3 regions of the Brachybacterium sp. 107 genome follow, and region 2 is predicted to be linked to each of the others. Evidence: riboswitches for the same ligand, from Rfam matches in the RefSeq annotation. Region 2 holds a riboswitch; each other region holds the start of a gene.
The links. Region 2 has a riboswitch for thiamine pyrophosphate ahead of ACT3UL_RS13455 (ECF transporter S component). Riboswitches for the same ligand answer to the same signal wherever they lie in the genome.
Positions count from the first base shown of each region.

Region 1: linked by a shared signal. The riboswitch ahead of thiC (phosphomethylpyrimidine synthase ThiC) and the one ahead of ACT3UL_RS13455 (ECF transporter S component) in region 2 are both predicted to bind thiamine pyrophosphate.
Region 3: linked by a shared signal. The riboswitch ahead of ACT3UL_RS10065 (YkoF family thiamine/hydroxymethylpyrimidine-binding protein) and the one ahead of ACT3UL_RS13455 (ECF transporter S component) in region 2 are both predicted to bind thiamine pyrophosphate.

Region 1 covers NZ_JBQSYW010000014.1:91,885-99,654, forward strand. The annotation lists gene melA (alpha-galactosidase) at 1-1,173, opposite strand, end outside; gene ACT3UL_RS14540 (helix-turn-helix domain-containing protein) at 1,265-2,215, shown strand; gene ACT3UL_RS14545 (hypothetical protein) at 2,304-3,392, opposite strand; gene ACT3UL_RS14550 (hypothetical protein) at 3,481-4,095, opposite strand; gene ACT3UL_RS14555 (sugar O-acetyltransferase) at 4,177-4,746, opposite strand; TPP riboswitch at 5,031-5,141, shown strand; gene thiC (phosphomethylpyrimidine synthase ThiC) at 5,143-6,924, shown strand; gene ACT3UL_RS14565 (hypothetical protein) at 7,000-7,236, shown strand; gene ACT3UL_RS14570 (alpha/beta hydrolase) at 7,233-7,679, shown strand; partial or broken gene ACT3UL_RS14575 (Ltp family lipoprotein) at 7,751-7,770, opposite strand, start outside.
Region 2 covers NZ_JBQSYW010000012.1:85,741-93,510, reverse strand. The annotation lists gene ACT3UL_RS13475 (ADP-ribosylglycohydrolase family protein) at 1-563, opposite strand, end outside; gene ACT3UL_RS13470 (hypothetical protein) at 638-1,537, shown strand; gene ACT3UL_RS13465 (M13 family metallopeptidase) at 1,624-3,669, shown strand; gene ACT3UL_RS13460 (hypothetical protein) at 3,695-4,261, shown strand; TPP riboswitch at 4,283-4,390, shown strand; gene ACT3UL_RS13455 (ECF transporter S component) at 4,439-5,020, shown strand; gene ACT3UL_RS13450 (ATP-binding cassette domain-containing protein) at 4,998-7,166, shown strand; gene ACT3UL_RS13445 (ankyrin repeat domain-containing protein) at 7,203-7,637, shown strand; gene ACT3UL_RS13440 (GNAT family N-acetyltransferase) at 7,704-7,770, opposite strand, start outside.
Region 3 covers NZ_JBQSYW010000007.1:129,407-137,176, forward strand. The annotation lists gene ACT3UL_RS10035 (pirin family protein) at 1-39, shown strand, start outside; gene ACT3UL_RS10040 (class I SAM-dependent methyltransferase) at 44-1,351, shown strand; gene purQ (phosphoribosylformylglycinamidine synthase subunit PurQ) at 1,427-2,152, opposite strand; gene purS (phosphoribosylformylglycinamidine synthase subunit PurS) at 2,152-2,421, opposite strand; gene ACT3UL_RS10055 (MBL fold metallo-hydrolase) at 2,728-3,444, shown strand; gene ACT3UL_RS10060 (MBL fold metallo-hydrolase) at 3,497-4,261, opposite strand; TPP riboswitch at 4,395-4,503, shown strand; gene ACT3UL_RS10065 (YkoF family thiamine/hydroxymethylpyrimidine-binding protein) at 4,542-5,312, shown strand; gene ACT3UL_RS10070 (ECF transporter S component) at 5,309-5,944, shown strand; gene ACT3UL_RS10075 (ATP-binding cassette domain-containing protein) at 5,934-7,770, shown strand, end outside.

The sequences.
Region 1 (7,770 bases), on a different contig from region 2:
CTCGCCGACCGCGGTGGGCTGCACGCCGTTGGCGTCGACCAGGCAGGGCACCTCCACACAGGCGTCGGCCGGGAGGTTCGTGATCAGGGAACCGTTGTTGGGCACGTTGCCGTGCACCACGCTGGGCACCCCGGTGACGATCGAGTTGATGATGCTGGCGCCGTACTCGACCGACGGGGCGAGCTCGGCCTTCAGCTGCTGCAGCTGCGTGTCGATGTCCCCCTGGTCGTCGTGCGCGGAGCAGATCTCGAAGTAGTCCCAGCGCTCGGGGATGTAGGACTCGGTGAGCTCGGGGGTCCTACGGAAGTAGGGCAGGTACTCCGAGGCGTGGTGGCTGGACTCGGTCTCGAAGTAGCCGAAGGCGTTCATGAGAGTGGTGCGCACCTGCTCGTTGCCGCCCTCGTAGACGTTGGACTGCTCGGCGGCCTCGCTGTGGTCGCCGTCGTCCCCTGCGAGGTCCGCGGCGCCGCGGCCTCGGAGGTGGCGTGCGTTCATCGCCTCGCGGAGCTGCGGGTAGAGATCCTCGCGGCCGCGGGAGAACTCCAGCACCCAGGCCTGGTGGTTGATGCCGGCGCAGCGGTAGCGCACCTCGTCATAGGGCACATCGAGGGTGCGGGCGAGCATGCGGGTGGTGCCCTGCACGCTGTGGCACAGACCCACGGCGTGCAGACCCCGGGCGTTGAGATAGCTGGTGGCCATCGCCATGGGGTTGGCGTAGTTGATGAAGGTGGCCTCCGGGCACACCTCGAGAGCGTCGTCGATGATCGCGTCGTAGGCGCCCACGGAGCGCAGGAAGCGGAACACCCCGCCGGGGCCCACGGTGTCACCGACGGCCTGGTCGATGCCGTACTTCCGCGGGATCATCACGTCGTGCTCGTAGGACTCCAGGCCGCCCACCTGGAAGGTGATGATGACGATGTCGGCGCCGTCCAGCGCCGCGCGGCGGTCGCCGGTCTCCTCGACGGTCGCGCCGAAACCGTGGTGGGCGATCAGCTCACGGGTGGCGGCGGCGACAGGGCCGAGCTTCTCGGGGCGCACGTCCATCAGGGTGAGTGTCGCGTCGCGCAGGGCGGGGAAGCTGAGGATGTCGCCGATCAGGCGGAACGGGAACACGAAGCCGCCGGCTCCGATGATCGTGATCTTGGGGTGGGTGAGGAAGGCGCTCTGGGTCATGGGTCCACGCTAGGTAGCCAGGCACCAGGACGTCTCGCCTGATTCTGCGATGTTCTTCCAGGATCCTTCGATCTGCGCCTACTGTGGGCCCATGCCCGCCCATTCCCTCACCGAACCCGTTGTCGAGACGATGGCGCCCGCCCTGTGGTGCCGTCGTGGCGATCCGCCCACGATGCAGTCGATGCATCGTCACAACGACGTCGAGATCAACGTGGTGCTGCGCGGCGAGCTGCGCTATGTGTTCGCGGGCCGGCCGTTCGTGGTGCGCGAGGGGCAGGTCGCGATGTTCTGGGCGGCGCAGCCTCACGGCCTGGTCGACTCCCGCGCCGGGGACGTGTGCTGGGTGCACGTCCCGGTGAGCACGGTGATGGGCTGGAACCTGCCGGAGGCGGAGCTCGGCGCGCTGCTGCAGCCCTGGCCGGTGGTCACCGATTCGGCGCTGGTGCGGGCGCGGATGGAATCGATGATCCCCTCCTGGCTCGCAGAGTACGAGACGGCAGGCGGCTCCGCGGTCGCGCTGCTGGAGATCCAGGCGATGCTGCGCAGGATCCTGCAGGCGGCACCGGCGCGGGACGGCGCAGGGGCCGACGAGGGGCCTCGCTCCCCAGGGATCCCGTGCTCCTCCGACGATCCGGATTCGCCCGGCACCCAGATCAGTCCCGTGGCCAGCGCGTTCCGTGAGGGCGGCTCCCGTCGGGTGCCGCCGGAGCGCATCGACCACATGATGGCGATGGCGCAGTTCGTGATCGAGAACTACCGCTCCGCGCTCAGTGTGGAGGACGTGGCGCGCGCCGCCAATCTGACGCCCTCGCATGCGATGACCGTCTTCCGGGACACCGTCGGCGCCACCATCGGCGAGTACCTCACGATGTGCCGCGTCGCGGAGGCGCAGCGCCTGCTGATCACCACCGCGCTGCCCACCGCCGACATCGCCGAGCGCAGTGGATTCGGGTCGCTCAGCAGCTTCTACGCCCACGTGACCGCCGCGTGCGGTATGCCGCCGCGGCAGTACCGGCAGCAGGCAGGGCAGGCGGGGCGATAAGGAGTGCACGCCGCGCTGTCGGCCCGCCCCGATGGACGTGAGCCCACGTCGTCTCGGCGTACCCGATCCATGTCGCAGATGGCAGCCGTTATGCGTCCTCCACGCCGAAGTGCTCGGCGAGGCGCTCCAGTGTGAACTCCTGGCGGAGCTTGCAGGCGCTGTTCTGGTTGGCGAACATGCCCTTGGTCCAGTAGGCCTGTTCACGGGGCACCGCGGTCTGCCAGCGCACGGGCACGACCCATTCGGCCATGTCGTCGTCCTGCTCCGTACCTGGGCCATGGGAGTAGCGGCCTGCGAGCTGGAGATCAGAGAGGAGCACCTGCTCTCCTTCGATCGTGGTCTTCGCGCGGTCGAATCTTTCCGCCTCCCCGATGACGGTTCCGATGCCGACATACCCGGATTCGGGTATATGCACGTTGACCCGCGCTCCGAGCGGAAGCGCCCGCAGTGTTCGCGAGTACCAGACGCCGCCTCCCGCAGAGATGAATCCATAGTGGCGTGCGTCTTCCCAGTTGCGGCTCCCGGACTCCTCTCCGAAAGCGACGAACCAGTCCAGACCATTCCAGTCCGCCCGCTTGCTCTTTCGTCCGCTACCGACAGCGAGCGATGGGCCCTCCTCGCGGCTGACCAGCCAGGAGCGGGCGAGATAGTGGCGATCCTCGTCCTGGAGGTAGGAGAAGAACACCGCGTTGATCGGGACGCCGAAGTCGCGCAGGTAGTTCACGATCCGCTCGGAGCTGGAATCCAGTTCTGTCGCAACCACGGTGAGTTGCAGCTCGACGTTGACCTCGTCCGGGAGCGAGTCGCCGAAAGTGTCGGCGAATGCCGCTTCGAACGGAGCCTCGAGGTGATCGTTCGCAAGATCGATGACCTCCTCTCGGGTCAAGGTGGTCACCCAGGATCCGTAGTCGAGAACCTGGGCGACGACGTCCCGCGGGCTCCTGTCCCTTTTCAGCTCCAGGACGTGCAGGTTGCCGTCGACGTCGATCGCGAGCAGATCGATGAACTTTCCGTACGGGGTGCGCACCTGTCGGCCGATGACCAGCAGCGGTGTTCCGAGCAGGGATGGGTCATGTTCCAGGAAGTCCTCGAGGGTCGCCTCGCTGGGCAGGGTCGCAGCCGGAAGTCGACGGGGTCGATCTCCATCGATTCGCCAGAGTCCCATTTCGACGGGCATGGTGCGGTCCTTCTCTCGGTGGCAGGCGGTGGGTTCCCTCAGTGTCGTCCACCGATGGCGACGCCGCAGTCAACGCCCGGGGTGCTTCCTAGGAGTTCTGTTCCCGAGGCAGCTTCTCGGCGAGCAGCTCTCGCATCCGCCCCGGGGCGTCCACGTCGTCTATCCAGCTCTGTGCTTCGCCGTGGTGGATGCGCAGCGTCGGCTCCCAGCCATGGAGGGGCGGAAGCAGATCAGCAAGCGCATCACGGAACGCCCGCTGCCGATGACGGCCGTGCTGGCCAGGAAAGAGCGGAGGCTTCCGCGCCCCGAAACCGCCGCCCTCGAGCCGCGTCTTGGCCCGCGAGCGATCGATCCAGTCCTGTCGATCGAACGCGGTCCGTGCAGAGGCCGGGTAGGGCTGAAGGGTGAGCGCACGGAATTCATTGAAATGCTGTGTCTCGTCGACCTCGAGAATGCGGCTGTGCCCGTCGGGGCCGAGAATGACTGCATCGAGGCTGCGCCGTTCCCGTGGGGGCATGACTTCCGGGAGGTCCGCCGCAGCCAATTGGCGGTAGATCGTTCTCACCAGGGGCCACGCGTCTCCGCAGTCGGTCGATCCGGGCCGGTTCAGCCACGCCGGTGTGGGTGGCTTCTCGATCACCTGGTGCTCGGGCAGCGCGGCGCGCACAGCCGCGATCGTCGAACGCTGGAATTCAAGAGCCATAAGCCCCAAGGTAGCGGGGCACCCGCCAATTGATGGGTGCCATCCCGTCGCTGCGAGGCGACGGCCTTCGGCGCGTAGCTCTCAGTCCTCGACGGTCCTGATCACCCGGGCCGGCGAACCGACGACGAGCGCTTTCGCCGGCACGTCCTTGGTGACGACGGAGGCGGCGGCGATGACGGCGTCGTCCCCGATGGTGACGCCGGGCAGGATCGTCACGTTCGCGCCGATCCACACGTTGTTCCCGATCGTCACGGGGGCCGGGTGGAGGTCGCCGCGGCGGCTCGGGGCGAGATCGTGGTTCAGGGTGGCGATCACGGTGTTGTGCCCGATGAGGCAGTCGTCGCCGATGTGCAGCCCGCCCTGGTCCTGGAAGCGGCAGCCGGCGTTGAGGAACACGCGCTTGCCCAGGTGGATGTTCTTGCCGAAGTCGGAGGTGAAGGGCGGGAACAGGGTGACGCTCTCGTCGATCTCACGGCCGGTGAGCTCGGCGAGCAGCTCTCGCACCCGGGAGGGTTCGTGATAGCCGCCGTTGAGCTCTCCGGTGACCTTCAGCGCCTCCTGGCTGGTGGCGTGCATGACCGCGTGCAACGGGGAGTTCGCCGGGATGGCCTGGCCGGAATCGAGGGCGTCCAGCAGGTCGGTGAGGGTCATGGGGCCGCCTTCCACGGAGGGTCGCGCCGGGGTGGCAGCGCCGCGACTCCCAGCGTAGCCAACACTGCCTGCGCGGACGCTCGACCGTCCTGACGCTCCAGGCCGACGGGCAGGGCACCTCGTCGCCGACCAGGCCCACCTCCCCCACTCCGGGATCGCAGTCCGGACCGTTCGCACGCGCCACACCAGATCCACTGCCTCCCCTCGCGGCCGGCGACCGCGAGGGGAGGCAGCGGCGAGCCGCTCGAGCATCCTCACGGTCGAGACGGGTGCTACTATCGTCGCCGATCCCTCGGGTGCCCGATGCAACGGGCTGAGATCGGACTGTCGCTGTCCGAGTACCGAATGAACCTGCCCCGGATAATGCCGGCGAAGGAAGAAGGAGAGCGCAGCGCTATGTCCGCACGCCCTGAGAAGTTCGCACGACCCGAGAACTACCCCACCCACCGCCTCGACGTGCTCGAGGATCCTGCCCATGGCATCCGTGTGCCCATCACCCGGGTCCTCCAGGACGATGCCCCCGACGGCACGGCGAACCCTCCTCTGGCGGTGTACCGCACTGCCGGTCCCGGCTGCGTACCGGAGGTGGGGCTGCCGCCGATGCGGGAGACCTGGATCGCCGAGCGCGGTGACGTCCAGGCATACGCGGGCCGAGACCGCGCCCTCGCCGATGACGGCCGCGGCGCCGTGCGTCGGGGCGAGGCTAGCGCCGAATGGCGCGGTGCCCGTCGCGCCCCGCTGCGCTCCCCCGTCGGCACCCGGGTCACGCAGATGCACTATGCCCGGCGCGGCGAGATCACCCCGGAGATGCGCTACGTCGCCCTGCGGGAGAACTGCGACGTCGAGCTGGTGCGCAGCGAGCTCGCCGCAGGCCGCGCGATCCTCCCGGCGAACGTGAACCATCCGGAGGCGGAGCCGATGATCATCGGGAAGGCCTTCCTGGTGAAGATCAACGCGAACATCGGCAACTCGGCGGTGACCTCGTCGATCGCCGAGGAGGTCTCCAAGCTCGAATGGGCCACCCGCTGGGGCGCGGACACGGTCATGGACCTGTCCACCGGGGACGACATCCACACCACCCGCGAGTGGCTGCTGCGCAATTCTCCGGTGCCCATCGGGACGGTGCCGATCTACCAGGCGCTCGAGAAGGTCGACGGGGAGGCGAATGCGCTGACCTGGGAGATCTTCCGCGACACCGTGATCGAGCAGTGCGAGCAGGGCGTGGACTACATGACCATCCACGCCGGGGTGCTGCTGCGGTACGTGCCGCTGACCGCGAACAGGGTCACCGGGATCGTCTCGCGTGGCGGGTCCATCCTGGCCGGCTGGTGCCTGGCCCATCACCGCGAGAACTTCCTGTACGAGCACTTCGACGAGCTGTGCGAGATCTTCGCCCGCTACGACGTGTCCTTCTCGCTGGGCGACGGGCTGCGGCCGGGCTCCCTCGCCGACGCGAACGATGCCGCCCAGTTCGCAGAGCTCGACACCCTCGCCGAGCTCACCGAGCGGGCCTGGGAGCACGATGTGCAGGTGATGGTCGAGGGGCCCGGACACATCCCGCTGCACCTGGTGCGCGAGAACGTGGAGCGGCAGCAGGAGCTGTGCCACGGCGCGCCGTTCTACACGCTGGGTCCGCTGGTCACCGACATCGCCCCGGCGTACGACCACATCACCTCGGCGATCGGCGCCACGGAGATCGCCCGCTATGGCACCGCGATGCTCTGCTACGTCACTCCCAAGGAGCATCTGGGGCTGCCGGATCGCGATGACGTGAAGACCGGGGTGATCACCTACAAGATCGCGGCCCATGCGGCCGACGTCGCCAAGGGGCATCCCGGGGCGATCGCCCGGGACGACGCCCTGTCGAAGGCGCGTTTCGAGTTCCGGTGGCGCGACCAGTTCGGGCTGTCCCTGGATCCGCAGCTCGCGCAGGAGTACCACGACGAGACCCTGCCGGCGGAACCCGCGAAGACCGCGCACTTCTGCTCGATGTGCGGCCCGAAGTTCTGTTCGATGCGGCTGTCCCAGGACATCCGCGACACCTACGGCGACGCCGCGGAGCAGGCGGAGATCGCCCGGGCCGGTATGGAGGCGAAGGCTCGCGAGTTCCGCGAGGCGGGCGGCACCGTGTACCTGCCGGACCCGTCGTTGCCCGCGGGTTCCGGGAGCGATGGCTGACGGCATCCGGCGGGCCGGCCCGGCGAGGACGAGATCGAGAACGTGGTCGAGACGCGGGTGCCCTACCGTGGGTCCATGACCACCGCCCGTCCGGCCCGCCGCTGGGCGCTCCGCCTGCTCGTCGTGCTGCTCGCACTCGTGGTGCTCGCCGTCGCAGCGCTCCTGGTGTGGAGCCGGTTCGAGATCATGGAGGCGGAGCCGGAGCCGGTCGGGCAGGTCCTCGAGGACTCCGGGATCAGAGTCACCGAGTCGAGTGCCTCACTGATCCTGCAGCCCGCGGGGACCGGGTCCTCCGGACCGAACAGAACATGACCGTGGTGGTCGTGAAGCCGTGGCTGCACCTGTCGCTGTTCGATCGGCGCGGTCTGGACACGTTCACCGCCGACCTGCCCGAGGTGGGCACCTGGATCGTGGGCGGGCACTCCCCGGGCGGGGTGCGCGCCTGCCAGGTCGCGCCGGACGCCGATGCCCTCCTGCTGCTGGGCTCCTACTGCGCGAACGATCTCTCCGAGAGGGAACTGCCCGTGCTGAGCCTCGCCGGCAGCGAGGACCGCTTATCGACCCCGGAGAAGATCGCCGACGCACGCTACCTGCTGCCCGAGACGGCGACCATGGTCGAGATTGAGGGCGCGGGCCATGCGAGCTTCGGTGACGACGGGCCGCAGGACGGCGACGGCACGGCGAGCATCTCCGACGAGGAGATGGACACGGAGGTCAGCGCCGAGGTCGAGGCGTTCGTCGACTCCTTCGGCTGACACACGAGAACGCGGAGCCTCTGCCGTGGCAGGGACTCCGCGTTCTCGGTGCGGCCCGGGGCCGCCGCGGATCACTCGTCGAGGTGCTCGA
Region 2 (7,770 bases):
TGTGTCAGACGACACACCGCGTCGATTCCCGCGGCTGCGTCGTCGTCCGAGGCCAGCAGATAGGGCATCACCGCGGCATGGGTGCGCATGAGCGAACCGTTGCCCGCCGAGGCCTCCAGCTCCTCGTACGCCGAGATCGCCGCCGCTCGGAAGTCGCGGGCCCGCGGGGCGTAGTGGTCCTCGGTACGGGCGCGGTCGGTGGCCCGCCGGATGACCTGCGAGGTGAGCGCACCGATATCGGGAGTGCCCAGCGACCAGGAGTACCACTCGCGGGCGATCTGGTCCTGCGCGGACTCGACCCGCAGGTCATGGCGGTCCGAGGCCGAGACCGCCGCTTCCAGCACCACGATCGCCATCGACGTGTCGTCCGTCCACTCCCCCGGCTGCCAGTCGAGGATGCCGCCGCCGATCATGTCGATGTCCTCGGACTCGACCACCGGGGCCTGGAACTCATAGGGGGCGCCGAGCGCATCCCCGGTGGCCGCGGCGATCACGGAACCGGCGGCGCGCCGACGCTGCTCAGGGGTCAGGCCCGTCTCCGTGTGCGGTGCGGCATTGATCATCACCTGATCATCGTTCCACACCGTCCTGGGGCACCCTGACCCCAGTACCCTGGTGAGGACTTCGAAGGAGCTCCATGACCGACACCCCCGGCACCCCCGGATCCACTGATCCGCACCGCGCCGATCAGCAGGCTCATCCCCACGCTGATGCCCCTGCCGACTCCCCTGCCGATCTCCACGCCGATCCGCATACCGATCCCCATGCCGATCCCCATGCCGATCCGCATGATCACACCGGTCACGACCACCCGCCCACCGGGGCGGACCTCGTGCGGGACCTCGTCAAGAGCCTGTCGGTGCTCGCGCTGGTGATCCCGGTGATCGGGGTGCTCCTGCTGATCGCGATCCTGCCGTTCGCGCCCACCAGCCCGGTGGTCCTGCTGCTCGGCATCGCCCTGGGCGCCGGCCACCTCGCCTCCCTCGTCGCGACCAGCCTGTTCGTGGCCCGCACCCGCACGCAGCTGGCTGTGAACCCCGGCCTGCTCGCCGTGCGCAGCGGCGTCGAGGAGGCCCTGCGCCTCGCGGCCGTGCTGCTGGCCCTGCTGCTCTGGCCCGGCGACATCCGCGCCGAGCTCGGCGTGTGGATCGGCGCCGGTGCCGCCCTCGTCTGGATCGCCCTGGCCACCGCTCAGACCGTCTCCACACGGCGTCGCATCGCCCGCCCCTCGGACTGGTCCAAGGACGCCGTCTCCACACTGCTCAACGAGCGCGTGGGCGCCCGCTCGACCATGCTGATGCGCCTGCTGGACATCGTCGGCACCGTCACCTTCCAGGTCGGGGCGACAGTCCTCGTGATCCTCTCCCCCGTGCTGGTGATCGGCACGGCAGTCCTCTCGATCGCCTCTGGTCTGTCCACCCTCGTGCTCCAACGACGCTCCCCGGCAGAGCGGGCCCGCACCCCCTGGGCGTACGCCCCGCTCACGATCGGGCTGCTCACCCTGGCGCTCGGATCGCTGGGCCTGATCACCCTCTGATCCTTCTCAGATCTTTCTCTCTGATCCTTCTCAAATCCTTCTCTGATCCGCAGTTCTTCCACCCCTCGACCACGCAGGAGCCGATGATGACCGCTGCACCCACCGAACCGACCCGCTCGGGACTCGCCCTCACCGAGATCGACCCCGACATCCGCCTCCAGGACGATCTCTTCGGCCATGTCAACGGACACTGGCTGGCCACCCACGAGATGCCCGCCGATCGCTCGAGCGACGGCGCCTTCCACCAGCTGCGGGACCTCTCCGAGGAGCGGGTGCGCGAGATCATCGAAGAGGCCGCTGCTGATCTGGGCGACAGCACGGGCGACGCGAGCGACCAGAGCGACCTGAGCGATGGGATCGTGCCGAGCACGGACCACGCCCGCGTCGGCGCCCTGTACCGGATGTTCATGGACACCGAGGCGATCGAGAGCGCGGGCATCGCGCCGCTCGAGGAGCTGCTGGCCACGATCGGCGCGAGCGCGGACCTCGCGGCCATCACCCGCACCATGGCCGCCCCGGATTCCGGTGCCAGCGCCCTGCTCGCCTACGTCTGGACCGACGACCACGACTCCACCAGCTACCAGGTGAAGCTCCACCAGGGCGGCCTGGGTCTGCCGGACGAGTCCTACTACCGCGAGGAGCACTACGCCGAGATCCGGGAGGCCTACGTCGCCCATCTCGCGAACCTCGCCGCTCTCGGCGGCCTGCCGGGCCGCGAGGGGCTGCTCGCCGGGGACGCCGCCGCCCTCGCCGCCGCCGTGATGGACTTCGAGACCCGCCTGGCCGCCTGCCACGTCGACGTGGTGCGCCTGCGCGACAGCGAGAAGTCCTACAACCCGATGGACGCCGCCCAGCGCCGCGAGCTCGCCCCCTCCTTCGAGTGGGACGCGTTCATCGAGGGCACCGGCGCCCCGACGACGGCCTTCGAGGTCGTCTCCGTCGGCCAGCCGGAGTTCGTCTCCGCCGCGGCCGAGCTGCTCGCCGGCGAGGACCTCGACGTGCTGCGCACCTGGCTCTCCGTCCACACGGTCTCCGGCTACGCCCCCTACCTGCCCGCCGCTCTGGTCGAGGAGGACTTCGCCTTCGCCGGGCGGGTGCTCTCCGGCGCCGAGGAGCTGCGCGAGCGCTGGAAGCGCGGCGTCTCCTTCGTGGAGGGCGCCGTGGGCTTCGCCGTGGGCAAGGAGTACGTGAGCCGTCACTTCCCACCCGCCCACAAGGAGCGCATGAGCGTGCTGGTCGACGCCCTCATGGACGCCTACCGCAGCTCGATCCAGCAGCTGGAGTGGATGACTCCGGCGACCCGCGAGAAGGCGCTCGCGAAGCTCGAGAAGTTCACCCCGAAGATCGGGTACCCCGACTCCTGGCGCGACTACGAAGGCTTCGAGATCGTCCCCGGCGATCTGGTCGCGACGGTGCGCGCCTCGCGCCGCTTCGACGCCGAGTTCGAGTACGCCAAGGTGGGCGGCCCGATCGACGAGACCGAGTGGCACATGACCCCGCAGACGGTCAACGCGTACTACAACCCCGGCCGCAACGAGATCGTGTTCCCCGCCGCGATCCTGCAGCCGCCCTTCTTCGACGCCGAGGCCGAGGACGCCGTGAACTTCGGCGGCATCGGCGCCGTGATCGGCCACGAGGTGGGACACGGCTTCGACGACCAGGGCTCGAAGTACGACGGCGACGGCAACCTCGCCTCCTGGTGGACCCCGGAGGACCGCGAGGCGTTCGACGAGCGCGCCGCGACCCTCATCGCCCAGTACTCCGAGCTCTCCCCGCGCGAGCTCGACGACTCCCATCGTGTCAACGGCGCGCTCACCATCGGCGAGAACATCGGCGATCTGGGCGGGCTGTCCATCGCCGTGAAGGCGTACCTCGCGACCTCCGGCGCCGACGCCCCGGAGCTCGACGGCTTCACCGGCCTGCAGCGGGTGTTCCTGTCCTGGGCCACCGTGTGGCGCGGCATGAACCGCCCGCAGGAGGGCATCCGTCGCCTCGCCGTGGACCCGCACGCCCCGATGGAGTTCCGCTGCAACACGGTGGTGGGCCACCTCGCCGAGTTCCATGAGGCCTTCGACGTGCGCGAGGGCGACGGGATGTACCGCGCCCCCGAGGACCGGGTGACGATCTGGTGATCATCGACCTCTCGACGGGCGTGCTGTGAGGCCCGACGCCCCGTTCTACGTCGGCACCACCCGGCCCTCCCGGATCGGCTGGACCCGCATCGGCCTGACGGTGCTGGCCGGCGTGATCGCCACGCTGCTGATGTCCTCGCGCAGCAGCGTGGCCGCCGGCCTCCTGATCGCGTTCCTGTTCGTCCTGCTCACGCTGTGGACCTGGATGGGTCAGCATGCGCGGTTCGTGGTCGACGAGCGCGGCCTCACAGTGAGCCTCGGCGGCTTCCTGCCGCGCAAGCCCTGGCCGCTGGCGGACTTCCGCACCGTGCAGTACCGCACGCTGGGGGCCTCCACGGTCGGGGTGACGCTCGGCGGGTACGGCTGGCGTCGGGGCCGGGCCTCCGCGTCCACGGCCGCGGAGCTCACCCCCGTCGGCAGCCGGAAGATCTACACGACCGGCCAGGCGCAGCAGCCGTACCGGCTGCTGGTGACCCGCGCAGGGAAGATGGTCGAGATCGTCGGGCGCTCGGGGACGAACTATGTGATCTCCCCCGTGGACACCGAGGCGACCGCCGCCGCGATCGACCAGGCGATCCGCGCCCGTCGGTGAGACGGCTAGACTGGCGGGGTCATCCACTGACAGGGGAGCACCGCCACGGTGCTGAGAGTGCGCGAACCTGCGCAGACCTTCGAACCTGATCCGGCTCGCACCGGCGTAGGGAGTCGGGACATCCGCGCGGGGCCACCGGTCCTGTGCGCCCCTTCCGTGCAGATGGAAGGAGAAGTGATGACGCGTTTCCGCACCCTCGATCTGATGGTCACCGTGCTGATCGGGGCGGCCTTCGGGGTCGCCTACCTGGGATACGCGCAGCTGTACACGCTGATCGGTCCGTTCACCGCCGCCTTCAAGCCGGCCGAGGGGCTGCTCGCCGGGATCTGGTTCCTGCCGGGAATCCTCGCCGCGCTGCTCGTGCGCAAGCCGGGCGCGGCCCTGTTCGCCGGGCTGCTCGCCGCGGTGCTCTCGATGCTGCTGGGAAGCCAGTGGGGCTGGGGCACCGCGATCTCCGGCCTGATGCAGGGCGGCGGCGTCGAGCTCGCCTTCCTGCTCACCCGCTACCGCCGTTTCTCGCTCCCGGTCGCGATCCTGGGCGGGCTGCTCGCCGCCGTCCTGGAATGGGGCTGGGAGAAGGTCGCCTACTATCCCGAGATGAGCTGGCCGTTCTCCCTGGCCATGCTGGGAGCGTTCCTGGTCTCCGGGGCGCTGCTGTGCGGCGTGCTGGGCTGGGCGGCGTCCCGCGCCCTGGCGGCGACCGGCGCGGTGGACTCCCTGCCCTCCGGACGTGAGCATGCCCGCATCGCCGAGGCCTGAGACGGCGAGCTCCCCGATCACCCCGCTCTCCCCGTTCAGCTCGATCACCCCGATCTCTCCAGTGGCGCTGGAGGGCCTCACCTGGCGTCCCTTCACCCGGCGGGAGCCGACGATCGCCGGGCTGGATCTGGTGATCCCTCCCGGCCAGCGGGTGCTGCTGGCCGGGGCGAGCGGGAGCGGCAAGTCGACGGTGCTGCGCGCCCTCGCGGGTCTGCTGGACGAGGAGACCGGCGAGGGCGGCGGGCTCGTCCCGCCCCCGCATCGACCCGGCGAGCGCGGGCTGCTGCTGCAGAACCCGGCCCATGCGCTGGTGGCCGCGAGCATCACGAGGGATGCCGCCTTCGGCCCCGAGAACGCCGCCCTGGACCGCCCGGAGATCCACCGTCGCGCCGCGGACGCCCTCGCGTCGGCCCGGGTGGACCTGGACCCCTCCCGCGCCCCGCTGGATGCCAGCGGCGGGCAGCAGCAGCGCATCGCCCTGGCCGGGTCGCTCGCGCTGGGTCCCGATCTGCTGCTGCTCGACGAGCCGACGAGCATGCTCGACGCCGCGACCGCGCAGGAGGTGCGCACGGCGATCCTCGAGGCCGCCGAGTGCCGCACCCTCGTGCTCGCCGAGCACCACATCGACCCCTGGCTCCCCCACGTCGACCGCCTGGTGGTGCTGGGACCGCAGGCCCGGATCCTCGCCGACGGGGCCCCGGAGCAGGTGCTGCGGGAGCAGCGGGAGGTGCTGGTCGAGGCGGGGGTGCTGGTCGAAACGGGGGTGCTGGAGGACGTCGCGACGTCGGCTGCACCGCAGCACGGGGCCCCGGCAGAGGCACCCGAAGGTGCTCCGGTGGCATCACTGCACGGGGTGACGGTGCCGCAGCGCGGCCTCCGCACGCCGGTCGATCTAGCGGTCCACGCCGGGCGGTTGACCGTGCTCACCGGTCCCAGCGGGGCGGGCAAGACGACTCTCCTGCGCACGCTGCTCGGGGCAGGTGCCCCGGAGAGCGGCACCGTGGCCCGCCCGCCGCGCGAGAAGATCGCGTCGGTCCCCCAGGACCCCGAGCACTCCTTCGTCGCCACCACCGTGCGCGACGAGCTGCTGGCCTCCCCCTGGGCGGACGACGAGGACCTGATCGACGAGCTGCTCGCGCGCGCCGATCTCGCCCCTCTCGCCCGGGCCCATCCCTCCCGGCTCTCCGGCGGGGAGCAGCGCCGCGTCGCGATCGCCGCAGCCCTGGCCCAGCAGCCGTCCCTGCTGGTGCTCGACGAGCCGACGGTGGGCCTCGACGCCCGCCGCCGACGTGCCGTGCTGGACCTGCTGGACGAGGCGAGCCGACGGGGCTGCGCCGTGCTGGTCGCCACCCACGACCCGGAGCTGATCGCGCGGGCCGACGACCGTCTTGTGCTGCCGGGCACCGCGCAGGACGAGCTGCCCCCGGTCCCCCGCCGGCGGATCCCGGCCGACGCCTTGAACCCGCTGACGCTGAGCCTGATCGGGATCCTCGCCGCGATCGGCTCCTTCGCCGTGCACAGCTGGCAGGGCGGGCTGCTCGCCCTCGTGCCGATCGTGGTGCTGGCGCCGCTGGCCGTGCGCTCGGTGCGGGGGGCGGCGCTCCGTCTCACCCCGATCCTGCTCTCCGCCGCGGGCCTCGCCTGGACCACGGCGCTGCTGGGCGACGCCCCCGCGCTGTCCGGACCGGCGTGGCTGCTGGGCCTGCGGGAGGCCGCGCGGATCACGGTGTTCGTCGCCCCGGGCGTGCTGGCGCTGGGCAGCGTCGAGGCCACCGCCCTCGGGGACGCGCTCGGTGGTCGACTGCGCCTTCCCGCCCGGCCGGTCGCCGCCGCCGTGGTCGCGCTGGTGCGCGCAGGGCACCTGGGCCGGCAGTGGGAGATCATCGTCCGCACCCGCATCCAGCGCGGGCTCGGTTCCGCGGCCTCGCCGCGGCTGCTCGCGAGCGCGACCCTCGCCCTGCTGGTGGTCACGCTGCGCGGCGCGGAGCAGCAGGCGCTCGCGATGGACGCCCGCGGCTTCGCGACCGCGACGCATCGCACCTGGGCGGAGCCCAGCCGGTTCGGCCGGGCCGACGTGCTCGGGCTGCTGCTCGCGATCGGGGTCCTGGTCTGGCCGCTGCTGGCCGAACTGCTCGTCACCCGCTGAGGCGACACGGGCCGGTGGTGGCCGTAGCCTGGGGCGATGAACCAGAACCCAGAGGGTCCCGGGCCGCTGCCGGAGGAAACACCAGCACAGGACGAGGCGGTCGTCGCGCTCGCCCAGTCGATGCTCGACGCCGCCCGACGCGGGGACTCCGCGCAGCTGCTGCCGCTGATCGACCAGGGAGCCCCGGTGGACCTGCGCGACGGCGACGGCAACTCCCCGCTCATGCTCGCCGCCTATCACGGGCATGCAGAGCTCGTGGCTGAGCTCGCGGCCCGCGGTGCCGATGTGGACCTGGCCAACGACCGCGGTCAGTCACCGCTCGCGGGCGTCGCCTTCAAGGGCTACACCGACGTCGCACAGACGCTGCTGCAGGCCGGGGCCGACGCCGATCTCGGTGCCCCCAGCGCCCGCGAGACCGCCCAGTACTTCCAGCGTGCGGAGATCATCACGCTGCTCGAGCAGCAGGGCTGACGCTCGGTCGAGGTGGGCTGACGCTCAGTCGAGGTGGGCTGACGCTCAGTCGAGGTGGGTTGCGGCTCAGTCGCTCGGGTGGCGGAACACCATCGGCACGTGCTCGATCCCGGCCTCGAGGAACACAGGCCCG
Region 3 (7,770 bases), on a different contig from region 2:
CTGCGCTCCCGCGGCCGCGTCGGCCTCTCGAAGGACTGATCCCGTGCCCCACACCCCCGCCACCGACGACAGCGCCGCGACGCCCTCAACGCCGACGCAGCCCGCGACGTCGTCCCCGAACGCGACGTCCCCGAACGGGATGTCTCCGAACGCGATGTCCCTGGATACGACGAGCCAGGATGTACCGCAGACCCCTCGGGGCGCGGACCAGACCGACCGCGTGATCATCGCCGCGGCCGAGGAGTCCGGCATCGGCCGCCCCTGCGACATCATCGTGGTGGACGACGCGACCGGCGAGCTGACCGCGTTCGCGCTCGCCGCCGTCGCCGAGCACGCGGAGGCGAAGGTGCTCAGCTGGACCTCGTCGAGGGTGCTGGCCGCGGCCCTGCAGGAGCGCTTCGCGGCGCAGCTCGAGGCTGGCCGCCTGCTGCTCCCGGCGGGACCCGAGCCCGTCGAGCTCGGCGAGGCCGCAGCGATGGTCGAGGGGCACCAGATGGTGCTGATGCGGCTGCCGAAGTCCCTGCACGCCCTGGAGGACCGGGCCCGTCGGCTGGCCGAGGCGGCACGGGGCCGGGGAGGCGGTGGCCTCGAGCTGATCGCCGGTGGCCGGGTCAAGCACATGACCCGTTCCCAGAACGACGTGCTCGCGAAGCTCTTCACCGAGGTCCGGGCCAGCCGCGGCATCGGGAAGTCCCGTGCGCTCATCGGCACCGGCCTGCGGACTCAGACCGCCGGGCCGACGCCCATCGAGAGCACCACACGGTTCTCGGTGCGCGGCCAGCAGCAGCCCCTGTCGCTGCGCGGTGTCGGCACTGTCTTCGGAGGGGCCGGGGCAGACGCGGGCAGCCTCCTGCTGCTGTCCTCGCTGGACCGGGCCGTGGCCGCCGGGGAGCTCGCCACCGAGGAGTCCGCGGTGCGATCCGCTGCGGATCTCGGCTGCGGGAACGGGCTGATGACCTCGTACCTCGCTGCCGCGCTGCCCGAGGCCTCGGTGCTGGGCAGCGATGAGGATGCCGACGCCGTCGCCTCCACCCGGGCAACCCTCGCCGCGAATGCTCTCGAGCGCGAGAACATAGAACTGGCCTGGGACGATGCATTCTCCCAGGTTCCCGATCGCAGCCTGGACCTGGTGCTGCTGAACCCGCCCTTCCACGATGGCACCGCGATCGATGCGACGCTCGTGGACGGTCTGCTCGACGCCGCGTCGCGGGTGCTGCGACCCGGCGGGCAGCTGTGGTTCGTGCACAACTCCCACCTGCGCTATCGCACCGAGGTGGAGCGTCGCGTCGGTCCCGTGCGTCAGCGAGCCCGCGACCGCCGCTTCACGGTGCTCTCCGCCGACCGCGTCTGACGCCTCCGACCGCGTCAGACTTCATCAGCCGCGTCTGACGCCAGCAGCCGGTCCCGGTGCCGGACGAGCTGCGCCTCAGGCGACGAGGCTGCGCAGCACCGAGGTGAACATGCCCAGGCCGTCAGTGCCGGTACGGGTTCCCGCACCGGGTTCGTCGGGTCCGTAGCCTGCCTCGACGGCGTGCTCGGGGTGGGGCATGAGGCCCACGACATTGCCTGCGGCGTTGGTGACGCCGGCGATGTCGTTGCGGGAACCGTTGGGGTTGGACTCGAAACCGGCCGGCCCGTGAGTCGCACCGGCGGCGTAGCGGAACACCACGCGGCCCTCGTCCTCGAGCTGGGCGAGCGTGTGCTCGTCGGCCACGTACTGGCCGTCCTGGTTCTTCAGCGGGACCCGGATGACCTGGTCCTGCTGGTAGTCGGAGGTCCACGCGGTGCGCGTGTTCTCGACCCGCAGCGGCTGGTCGCGGCAGATGAACGAGCGGTGAGCGTTCTTGATCATCGCGCCCGGGAGCAGGTGCGTCTCGCAGAGCACCTGGAAGCCGTTGCAGATGCCGAGCACCGGCATGCCGCCGTTGGCCGCATCGACGACCTTCTCCATCACCGGCGCGAAGCGGCTGATCGCCCCGGCGCGCAGGTAGTCGCCGTAGGAGAAGCCGCCGGGCAGCACGACCGCCTGGACGTCGGAGAGGCCGTCGTCGCCGTGCCACAGCGCGACCGGCTCGGCGCCGGCGATCCGCACGGCGCGCAGGGCATCGCGGTCATCCAGCGTGCCCGGGAAGGTCACCACACCGACGCGCATCAGGCCTGGCCCTCCGCGGCAGGGTCCTCGACTTCGAGGGCGATGACGTCCTCGATCACGGGGTTGGACAGCAAGGTGGTGGCGACTTCGCGGAGGGAGGCGAGCACCTCGTCGGTGACCTCGCCCTCGACCTCGAGCTCGAACCGCTTGCCCTGGCGCACGGAGCTGATGCCCTCGAAGCCCAGGCGGGGCAGGGCTGCGGCGACGGCCTTGCCCTGGGGGTCGAGGATCTCCGGCTTCGGCATGACATGGACCACGACGCGGGGCATGGGCGTTCTCCTGGAGGACGACGGCCGCGCTCGGGGGCGGGCCGGACGGGATGAATCTGCAGGGCGGGGCGGGAATGGATCCCGGGCTCACCGACGGATCGGTGCCGACGCCCCCATCGTACCGAGCCGTGGCCCGTCGGCGGGGCAGTGCCCACGCGAACCGGATCCGCCGGGGGTTCGAACCGGTTCCGCAGGAAACTCGAACCGGTTCCGCAGGGAGACCGAGCCGGATCTGCAGGGCATTGGCGTGGTGGTCCCGTGGTCGTACGGTGGGGGCACCCGATTCCGCAGACTCCGGAGGCAGCCATGAAGATCCGTCACCTCGTCCATTCCTGCCTGCTCGTCGAGATGGCCGGGCGGAGGGTTCTCGTGGACCCCGGCATCTTCAGCGGCGAGGCCGTGCGAACGCTGGGCACCGAGGTGCTCGCGGGCGTCGACGCCGTCGCCGTCACGCATCAGCATCCTGATCATCTCGACCGCGGCCTGCTGGACCACGTCCTGGCTGCGAGCGCGCAGGCGGTCGTGATCGCCGAGCCGGAGACGGCCGCGCAGCTCGCCGAGAGCAGCGAGGACGGCGCCGCGGTCTCGACCGAGCGCCTGCTGCCGCTCAGCGCGGGCGAGGCTCATGAGTTCCCAGCACTGGACGGTCGCGAGGCGCTGCGGATCGTCGCGGCAGGCGGTCAGCACGCCATCATCCATCCCGACATCCCGCGCGTGGGCAACGTGGGCCTCGTGCTCTCCGCCGGGGGCGGGCCGCAGCTCGGGATCACGGGGGATTCGTTGGAGCCCCTGCAGGAGTTCCACGGCATCGACGCCCTGGCCTTCGCCGTGGTGGCGCCGTGGTCCAAGATGTCCGAGACCATCGACTTCCTGCGCGCGGTGCGCCCGCGTCTGGCTCTGCCGGTCCACGATGCGGTGGCCAGCGAGGGCGGCCGGTCGATCTACCTGCGCCAGTCCGGTGCGCTCTCGCCCGAGGGCACCGAGGTGCGCGACTGGCCGGAGGACGGCGTCGTCGAGCTCTGAGCTCTGAGCTCTGAACGGAAGGTGCCGGTCCCGCCGTCCTGGCACCTGGTGGTCAGGGCCGAGGGCGTGTGAAGACGGGCGCTGCCGAGGCGCGCGCTTCGGCGACGGCTGCCCGCATCCGACCGCGCCAGACCGGTCCGTGACCGGGGACGAGGGTGTCGGCGTCGATCTGCGCGATGCTGCCCAGGGTGTCGTAGAGCCCGACCGGATCGTGGGCGGTCAGCGCCGGCAGCAGCTGCGGCCCGACGCGCGAGGTGACGGGATGCCCGGTGATCAGCGCGTCGCCGGTGAGCACGACGCCTGCCCTCGGCAGGTGGTAGATGGTGTGGCCCGAGGTGTGCCCGGGGCAGGCCAGGGCGACCGGGGCCCCCGGGAGATCCAGCGCCGTACCGGTCCTCACGGCCTGCGTCTGCGGCAGCCGGATCGAGGACAGCGCACCGGCGCGCAGGAGGGTGAGCGTCCAGAGCGCCGTGCGCGGCCGCCAGCACTGCGGCAGGACGTCCGCGGCCGTGGCCTGCTCATGGGCCTCGCCGCGGAGCATGGGCAGTTCGTGCTCATGGGCGTGGAGCGGGAATCGATGGATCTCCTGCAGCTGCGGGAGAGCGCCCACATGGTCGACATGGGCGTGAGTGATCAAGGCACCCCGGATGTCCTCCACCCTGTTCCCGATGTGCTCGACGGCGGCGATCACGGCGCCCAGATCCTTCGGATAGCCCGCATCGATCAGGGTGAGGTCACGGCCCTCTCGCACCAGCGTCCAGTTCGAGGCGATCCCCGAGACCATGAAGACATCGTCGGCAATGGCGTGGATCTGCATCTTTCCCACGATCCTTGTGCTCCCCTCCTGGAGTTCCGGCCCCGAAAGTATCAGCCGCGCGCGACCGCTCCAGGGCCCGGGCGACGGGTTCTGTGAACGTGGCCGTCGGTGAGCCCGCGGTCCCGTCTACAGTGGCCCCGTGCACGGGAGTCCGGTAGGCCGGGCTGAGAGGGAGTTCTCCAACTCCGACCGTAGAACCTGACCCGGATCATGCCGGCGCAGGAAGCTCCGCCGGGCGAGATCCGCCGCGTGCCCGTGCCCTTCGTGAAAGGCACGGACCATGACCTCAGCGTGTGTCGCATCCGTCGGCGCCCCGCCCGCAGTCCCGGAGAATCCCGCCGACCCCACTGATCCCGCCGATCCCGTCGACCCCATTGATCTCGCTGATTCCCCCGATCCCACGGCGACGCCGCTCGGGTTCGGCGTGGGCGCCCGGGTGACCGTCGCCGTGATGGCGGACGACTACGCGCCGCTCCTGCTCGACGTCCTCTCACGCCTCGACGGGACCGGCCTCGTGCGCGAGACCGGCGACGTCTCCACCTACATCGGCGGCCATGAGGTGCACCTGCAGCGCTATCTCATCGATCTCGCCGAGGATCTCGCCCGCACCGAGCACCACGCCACGATCTCCGTGCTCCTGTCCCGGGGATGCCCGGGGGAGGTGGCCTGCGAGCTGCCCGGCGGGGCCGGACCCCGTGCAACGGACGTGCCGGAGCCCCGCCGCACAGGCCGCTACGCCGCGGCGGAATGGGCTCTGTACCCGCTGGCCGATCAGGTGCTCGCCGATGGCACGCTCCCGGACCACATGCGGGACATCTACGCGGCGATCGATCACGCCCGCGAGCTGGGGACCTTCCGGGGCTCCGAGCACTTCGTGACCCGTCTCGAGGGCGACGTCGGCGACGTCCTGGCCACGGCGATCGCCGGATGGCTGCTGGTGGGACGCGGCGTCCAGCACGTGACGAGCCACCTCACGATCTCGCTGAACAGCCCCTCGCACGCGACGCGCACCCTGGACGCGACGCGCACCCTGGACGAGGTGACGCGATGACCGCGATGCAGGAAGCCCCGTCCCGGAGGCGCGCCCGCTTCACTCTGCGGGAGATCGTGCTGGTCGTCGTGCTCGGCGTCGTGTTCGGCTTCCTGTACTGGATCTTCGTCCAGGCATGGAACGGCCTTGCGATCGCCATGGGCCCCGCGGGCGATCTCGCCCAGCACGTCCTGTTCGGATCCTGGCTGCTCGTGGGGCCGATCGCCGTGGCGATCCTCCGGCGACCGGGCAGCGGCATCCTGGCGGAGCTGATCGCCGCGGTCGTCGAGGTGGTGTTCCTCGGCAGCCCGGTCGGCCCGCTGCTGGTGCTCTCGGCGCTGCTGCAGGGCATCGGCAGCGAGCTGCCCTTCGCCCTGACCAGGTACCGCCGTTTCGGCTGGGGCGTGTTCGCCGCGTCGGGCGCCCTCGGCGCCGGGCTCGTGTTCTTCTGGACCGCGTATCGGATGGGCTGGTACGGGCAGGATCTGCTCGAGCTGCGCCTGGGTGTGCAGGTGCTGTCGGGGATCGTGCTCGGCGGGCTGCTCGCGAGGACCATCGTCGGCGCCCTGCGGAGAACGGGCGTGCTCGACGACTTCGCGATCGGAGCCGCACCGCTCGACGCACAGGCAGCCGTGGAGCGTCGTGTCCGCTGAGACCGTCCACGGCGGGCCGAGGGGCGCGGCGGGCCCTGCCTCGAACCCCTCCGCCGCGCTCCTCAAGGCCGAGGAGCTCGAGGTGGTGCTGCCCTCGGGGGACGGGGTCGGGCCGTGGAGCGGCACCCTCGCGGCCGGGGACCACGTGCTGCTGCTCGGCCCGAGCGGCGCGGGGAAGTCGACGTTGCTGCGCACTCTCGCCGGCGCCGTCCCCTCGCATCAGCACGGCTGCGTCACCGGGAGCGTGCGCGTGGGCGGGATCGACCCGGTGGTCGACGGTGTGGTCACGACCTCACGCGTCGTCGGATATCTGGGACAGGACCCGGCCAGCGGGGTCTGCCTGCCCGATGTGGCCGACGACGTGGCCCTGCCGCTGGAGAACCGTCGCGTGCCGGCCGCGCAGATCGGGGAACGGGTGCACGGGGCGCTGATCGCCGCCGACGCCGGGGACCTCGTCGCGCGGAAGGCCTCGACACTCTCGGGCGGGCAGCTGCAGCGCGCCGCGCTCGCCGCGGTGCTCGCCGCCCGGCCCCGACTCCTCCTGCTCGACGAACCCACCGCGATGCTCGATGCCGACGGCATCGCCGCGGTGCGCCGGAGCATCCAGGCCGCCTTGCAGGACGGGGACGTCGCAGCGATCCTCGTCGAGCACCGCCTGGACGAGTGGGCGGGCGCCGACGGCCTCGCCGCCCTCCCTCCGCGCACGATCGCGCTGGATCGCTCCGGAAGGGTCCTCGCCGACGGGCCGACGAGCGAGGTGCTCCTCCAGCACGGGTCGGCGCTGCGCGCAGAGGGGTGCTGGCTTCCCCGCGACCTCGAGAGATCGCTCGAGAGAACCCTCGAGATGCCACTCGAGAGGTCGCACGAGAGGCCGCTCGAGGGGTCGCATGAGGGGCCGCTGCTCAGAGCCGACGGGGTCGCGCTCGGGTACGAGGGACACAGGCTGCTCGAGGGCGTCGACCTCGACGTACGAGCAGGCCAGGTGCTGGCGGTCGTCGGCCGCAACGGCGCCGGGAAGTCCACCCTGCTGTCCGCACTCGCGCGACTGGAGCCGCCGCTCGAGGGCACCGTCTCGGGTGCTGCAGCCGGGATGGTCTTCCAGCGTCCGGAGGCGCAGTTCATCAGCTCCACCGTCATCGGGGAGCTCCGGGCGTCCGGCGCGGGGGAGACCGAGGTGGACGAGATGCTGGAGCGGCTCGCGCTGGCGGACTGGTCCGGGGCGAGCCCGTTCCGACTCTCGGGCGGGCAGCAGCGGCGCCTCTCCCTCGGGGCGATGCTGCTCACCGGACGTCCGGTGCTCCTGGCCGACGAGCCCGGCTTCGGCCTGGACCGGGCGGCACAGGACACCGTCCTCGGGCTGCTGCGGGAGAGTGCGGCGAGCGGGCGCGGCGTGGTCATGGCCACCCATGATCTGAGGGCCGTCGAGCAGGCGGATGCCGTGGCGGTCCTCGCCGGCGGCAAGGTGCTGGGCCCGATGCCTCCGGCGCAGCTGCTGGAGGACACGGACCTGCTGCGTCGGGCCGGGCTCGTCGCGTCGCCCGCCCCGGAGACCAGCAGGACGAAGCGCGATGACGAGGTGGGGGCGGCGGACGCGGCCGTCCCCTCGGCCGTCCCCTCGGTCGTCCGCTCGGCCGAGACGTCGACAGACCCGTCGGCCGCGCCGCGCGCGTGGTTGTCCCGACGCAACCCGACCGTGCTGCTGGGCCTGCTCACGGCGCTGAGCCTCGTGTGTATCACCCTGACCGACCCGGTGCCGCTGGCCGTGCTGTACGTGCTGCTCTCGGTGGCGACGCTGGTCGGATGCCGGATCAGGCCGCTCGCGCTCC